DNA from 2 places in the Deinococcus soli (ex Cha et al. 2016) genome. Region 1 is predicted to be linked to the other one. Evidence: riboswitches for the same ligand, from Rfam matches in the RefSeq annotation. Region 1 holds a riboswitch; the other holds the start of a gene.
The links. Region 1 has a riboswitch for cyclic di-GMP ahead of SY84_RS00545 (glycosyltransferase). Riboswitches for the same ligand answer to the same signal wherever they lie in the genome.
Positions count from the first base shown of each region.

Region 2: linked by a shared signal. The riboswitch ahead of SY84_RS09845 (hypothetical protein) and the one ahead of SY84_RS00545 (glycosyltransferase) in region 1 are both predicted to bind cyclic di-GMP.

Region 1 covers NZ_CP011389.1:113,025-116,178, forward strand. The annotation lists gene SY84_RS00540 (glycoside hydrolase family 26 protein) at 74-1,048, opposite strand; cyclic di-GMP riboswitch class II at 1,240-1,326, shown strand; gene SY84_RS00545 (glycosyltransferase) at 1,334-2,593, shown strand; gene SY84_RS00550 (hypothetical protein) at 2,593-3,154, shown strand, end outside.
Region 2 covers NZ_CP011389.1:1,979,475-1,982,628, forward strand. The annotation lists gene carA (glutamine-hydrolyzing carbamoyl-phosphate synthase small subunit) at 35-1,219, shown strand; cyclic di-GMP riboswitch class II at 1,352-1,437, shown strand; gene SY84_RS09845 (hypothetical protein) at 1,493-2,014, shown strand; gene SY84_RS09850 (DUF11 domain-containing protein) at 2,044-3,154, shown strand, end outside.

The DNA.
Region 1 (3,154 bases):
CGGCGCACTTTCAGCGGTGTGCGCCCGCTTTGACGGGTCTGCCAGACCCGCTCAGCCGACATTGGTCCGGAGTTCAGCGGCGCGAGCGGACGCAGCGGCGGAAGGCGTCCAGCGCCGCCTGGCTGGTCGTGATGCGCCAGTCGACACGGCCGTCTTGCAGGTGGAACCAGAACGCCCGGCGGATCTGCCCGAAACCCGGCAGGGCCGCGCACATGTCCCGGATCCACGCGGCCTTGCTGCCGCCCTGCTCCACGCTGGCCAGTTCACCCAGCTGCACGGGTTTATTCCCCGCCACGAGTTTCAGTTCCCGGTACGACGCGGCGAAGGTGGCGCGGAAACTCAGCCAGCGGTTCCAGGGATTGGTGGTACCCCAGTTGTACCCGTCCAGGCCGACCTCGTGCACCCATTCGCCCCCCGGGTACAGCGCCCGGTACGAGCTGGGCATGTCGGGGTACAGGATGTTCGGCGTCCACACCCACCGAACGGGGGCCTTCTCGGTGCGGAACACGTTCACGATCCGCCGCCAGGCCCGCACGAAGTCGGTGGGGGTGTTGCTGCGGGTCAGCTGGTACGCGCCCCAGTTGCCGTTCATCTCCGGCGCGAAGGTCACGCGGACCGTCACGCCGCCGCGCCGGATGTCCCGCGCGAACTGCCGCAGATACGCGTCGTGTCGTCCGGCGGCAATGTCGCGGTACGGCACGCCCCGCACGCCGGACGCCAGGCCCACGCGCGGCTGCCACGACAGTTCCAGCTCCCGCCCCTGGCTGCTCAGGGTGCGGGCGTACGCCTGATTGAACGGCGTGTTCCAGTCCTGAAACCAGCGGACTGCGCCGAACGTGCAGCCCAGTTTGCGTTCCACGGCGTCCAGCACGGCGGGACTGTTCACGGTCAGCCCGAATACGCCGCAGGACGGCAGGGGCGCCGCCTGCGCGGACGGCAGGGCGACCAGACCCCCCAGGGCCGCCGTCAGAATCCACTCATGAAGGCCACGTGGGTGACGTGGCGTGCGTTGGTCCGGACGGCCGTGAGACAGGGTGACAGCAGGCATGCAAGGCGCATGATGGCAGCGTTCTGGACGGCCTGCGCACATGCCCCCGTCCGGACCCCCTCTGACTGTAGGTCGGCTTAACGCTGACCCAGCGTGCCCGAAAGGTGGCATTCATGGCCCGTCAGTAACGGGCGACTAGCGTGTGATGCGTAGGGTGTGGTCGTGGGTCCCCGACCCCCGTCCCACCCCACACTGTGCCGGGAGGCAACGATGCTCGTCTTCGATTCGGTCACCTCATGAGACGAGTGGAGCCAGTGGTGAGACCGCCCCGAGGGAGGTCTCACCATGTCTATTCCGGTTTCTTTGCCGTCCACCACGCTGGGCTGGGTGCTGCTCATCATCGTGACTTTGCTGCTTCTCAAGGCCGTCCTGACGGTTACGCTGGCCTTCGCGCACGCCCGCACTGCCGCCCGCCGACGCGCCCGCGCCCAGGGCGCCCCACTGCCCGGCGTGAGCGTCATGATCGCCGCGTACAACGAGGAGGTGGGCATCGCCGACACCCTGCGGTCCGTGCTGGCCCAGCACGGCCCGGCGTTGCAGGTGCTCGTCGTGGACGACGGCTCGACCGACGCCACCGCCGCCATCGCCGAGGACTTCGCCCGCACCGACCCGCGCGTCACGGTGCTGCGGAAACCCAACGGCGGGAAGGCCAGCGCCCTGAACCTCGCCGCCGAACACCTGAGATATCCGGTCGCGGTCAGCGTGGACGCCGACTCGGCCCTGGCCTCCGGCACACTGGCCGCCCTGGCCCGGCACTTCCACGACCCCCGCGTGGGCGCGGTTGCCGGGGACGTGCGCGTCGCCGGTCCGGTCACGTCCCTGACGCAGATGCAGAACCTGGAGTACAGCGTCGGCCAGCAGATGGAAAAACGTGCCCAGGACATGCTCGGCGCCGTCAGCGTCGTCCCGGGCGCCGCCGGGGCGTTCCGCAGCGACCTGATCCGCCGCCTGCGCTACAGCCACGACACCATCACCGAGGACATGGACCTGACCGTCGCCATCGCTGCTGAAGGCTACGAGGTGCGCTTCGAACCTGGCGCCCTGAGCTACACCGAACCCCCCGTGGACCTGCGCAGCCTGTGGCGGCAGCGGATGCGCTGGATGTACGGCACCTTCCAGGTCATGGGCAAGTACCGCCACCTGATCATGACCCCCAGGGGCGGCCGCCTGGGCTGGCTGACCCTGCCGTACGTGCTGGTCTACGGCCTGACCCTGGGCGGCGCAGGCCCGATCTTCGACCTCGCCGCGCTGGTCCTGCTGACGCAGCACCTGAACGACGCGCTGCTGCCCCTGCTGCTCAACGTCGGCGCGGACGTCGCCGTGGCCGCCGCCGCCCTGCTGCTGGGCCGCCAGTCCCTGCGACCCCTGCTGATCACCCCCACACAGCGCCTGTTCCTGCGGCCGTTCGTCTCGCTGGTCGTGATCATGACCTGCGTGACGTTCCTGCGCCGCCGGAACGTCCAGTGGAACAAGCTGCCCCGCGTGGGCCTGCGCCTGCCCGGCGCCGACCCCACCCGCGAGCCCCTGCCGCAGGCGGGCGACTGATGAGCGGCCCCGCCCGCCGGCCCACGCTGCTCTGGTCCGGGCTGACCGTCGCCGCCCTGAGCGTGCTGGCCGCCGGTTCCGCCGTCCCCAGCCCGACTGTGCCCAGCCCGTCAATGTCCAGGCAGGGCGCCTCCAGTCGCCCAGCCGCTGCGCCCGCCCCCGGGAGCGTGCTGGCCACCCGCACCGTCACCCGCGACGCCCGCACGCCCGGCGGTGAGGTTGCCGGGCAGGTCAGCGTCACCGTGCAGCTCATCCGTGACGGGGCAGAGGTGCAGGCCCGCGCAACCTTCCACTCCACCCTGCCCGGCCCGGCCGTCGCCACCGGCACGCTGCGCCTGCTGGACGGGAATGGTAGCGAGGTCGCGCGGAGCAACCCGCGTCAGCTGGCCACCCTGGACCCGGGTACCACCCCGGTCCTTGTGACGCCCCGCACTCCCTTCGCGGACCACGCGGGGGCCGCGTGCGTGGACGCCGCGCTGAACGTCTGGAGCGGCCCGCAGACCCCGGGTGCGGACGCGCGGGTACGCAGCGGCCCGGCGCTGGACCCCACTGTGTTCACCG
Region 2 (3,154 bases), 1.4 Mb from region 1:
GAAACGCGTCCGGAGAGGCGCGAATGGAGGAAGCATGATCAGGAAAGAACGGGCCATCCTGGCTCTGGAAGACGGCACCGTGTACCGCGGGTACGCGTTCGGGCACCGCGGCGAGACCGTGGGCGAGGTGGTGTTCAACACCTCCATGACCGGGTACCAGGAGATCATGACCGATCCCTCGTACAACGGGCAGATCGTGACCATCACGTACCCGCACGTCGGGAACTACGGCGTGGCGATCTACGACATGGAGAGCAACAAGCCCTACGTGCGCGGCTTCATCAGCCGCGAGTTCAGCGGCGAGTACTCCAACCACCGCGCGCAGCAGTCCCTGGAAGCGTTCATGCAGCAGTACGGCGTGGTGAGCATCCAGGGGATCGACACGCGCGCGCTGGTGCGGCGCCTGCGCACGGGCGGCGTGGTCAAGGGGGTCATCGCGCACCGCAGCTACACGCACCCGGAAGATCCGTACGGTGAGTTCACGCCCGCCGAGGAAGCCGTGTACGTGGGGCGCGCCCGTGACCATCAGGACATTGACGGCCACGACATGACCCGCGAGGTCACGACCGCGCTGCCCTACGCGTTCCCCACCCTGCGGCACGGCAAGCGCGTGGTCCTGATGGACTTCGGGATCAAGCACACCATCATCGAGCGGCTGGCCGAGGTCGGCATCGAGCCGATCGTGGTGCCCGCCCACACCACCCCCGCGCAGATCATGGCCCTGCAACCGCACGGACTGTTCCTGTCCAACGGCCCCGGTGACCCCGCCCCGCTGGAGTACGCGCACAAGACCGCGTGGGAACTCATGGGGCTGCTGCCCACCTTCGGCATCTGCCTGGGGCACCAGATCCTGGGGCTCGCGGCCGGCGGGAAGACCTTCAAGATGAAGTTCGGGCACCGTGGCGGCAACCAGCCGGTGAAGAATCTCTTAACGGGCAATGTGGAGATCACCAGCCAGAACCACGGGTACGCGGTTGATATCGACTCGATTCCCAACGGGGCCTTCGTGCCCACCCACGTGAACCTGAACGACGGCACCCTCGAAGGCATGGCGCACAGCCGCTACCCGGTGTTTTCCGTGCAGTATCACCCGGAAGCCAGCCCGGGGCCACACGACAGCCGTTACCTCTTTGACCGCTTTATCGAGGAGATCGACGCCTTCGACGGGGGCAACGGTACCCCCATTGTGAAAGCCAGCGCAGGACGTCTGGGGGTTTGACAATCCCCCGCTGGGACAACATGATGGACGAGATGCGCAGGTGAGAAATTTCATATTGTTCACGCGGTCAGTGACAAGCGTGTGAACACGGTGAAGTGAGACCAGCATCCTCGGGGACGGTCCCCGGGCCAGCAGCTGTTCCGGAGCAATGAATCATCTGGCGCACACGGGCGCCTCAGCCAGATGAGGAGCGAGTGGCGCGACCGACAGAACGGTGGGAGTGATCCCCCCAGCTGTCGGTCAATTTTTTTTTCGCCCCGGAGGTGCCCCGGCGTGCAGCGCCTGATTCCCCCCATCCTCTTTGTCCTCACTCTGGCGCAGGCCCAGCAGACCACGCCGCCGGCCCAGCCGGCCGCGCCGCAGAACGTCACCTTCACCCTCACGCAGGATCTCGTCAAACGCAGCGCGGACAGCAGCGGCAAGGTCACCGAGACCATCATCGCCGCGCCCAGGACCGTCCTGCCCGGCGACATCCTGCGTGAGGAAGTCACGCTGCGCAACGTCTCCGGCCGCCGCCTGGGCCAGCTGAACGTCACCGTTCCCGTCCCGCGCGGCACCGAGTTCAGCGTCCTGACCACCCCCGCCGGCGAGCGCTGGAAGGTCACGTACTCCACCGACAGCGGCAAGACCTTCAGCGCGCAGCCCAGACGGACCGTCACCGCCACCGAGAACGGCCGGCAGGTCACGCGCGAGGTCCCCATCCCCACCAGCAGCTACACCACCGTCCGCTGGACCGTCACCAGCCTCAGCCCGGACGAGACGCTGAAGTTCAGCTTCCGCGTGAAAGTCAAGTAACGCCCCCGCCACCCCTACCGGAGGAAGCCATGAAGAAACACTGGACCCTGACCGCCCTGATCGCCCTGACTGCCGGCACCGCGCACGCCGCCGGCACCGCCGCCGGAACGGTCATCACCAACACCGCCGAGATCGTCTTCACGCCCGAAGGCAGCACCACCCCCAACCCCCCCGTGCCCTCCAACCCCGTCACCACCACCGTGCTGCCGGTGCCCAGCTTCACCATCCTGCAGAACGACGGCAGCGCCGACGTCACCACCCCCGACTACACCCGCCCCGGCCAGACCGCCACCGCCCGCCCCGGCGACACCGTCGTCTTCCCGTACACGCTGACCAACACCGGCAACGTCCCCAACGAGTCCTACGTCCTGACCAACACCCCCGACCCCAGCGGAACCGTCAAGACCCCCACCGGCGTCGCGTACTACCCGGCCAGCGCCGACACCAGCGGCGACGGCACCCTGAGCGCCGCCGAGATCGCCGCCGCCACGCCCATCACCAGCATCAGCGGCGTGAACCAGGACCAGGCCGTCAAGTTCTTCCAGGTGTACACCGTTCCCACCGCCGCCACCAACGCCGACAAGTACGGCGCTGACCCCACCGGTACCCGCCAGGACAACCCGGCCTTCAACAACGACCCCAGCGTGCCGCGCGACGCCAACAACTCCAACGTCACCACCGTGGACCGCAAGGACGCCACCGTCATCGGACCGAAGGCCGACCCGGACGGCAACGGCAACCCCACCACCGCCCCCTACAGCAGCCCCGAGGGCATCACCATCACCCCCAGCGCCAGCGACACGCAAACCGCGCAGGCCACCACCAGCACCACCACGATCACCTTCACGAACACCGTCCAGAACACCGGCAACCGCGCCGACGTGTTCGACATCACCACCGCCACTGCGGGCTTCCCCGCCGGGACGACCGTGACGCTGCTCAAGCCTGACGGCACCCCCCTGACCGACACCGATGGGGACGGCGTGCCCGATGCGGGCCGCCTGAACCCCGGCCAGACCGCCGACATCCTGGTCAAGGTGACCTTCCCCGCCGGCAGCGCCCCCACGGCACCCGGCACGCTCCCCACCGTGACGGTCACCAGCACCAGCAGCAACGACCCCAGCAAGAAGGACGACACCA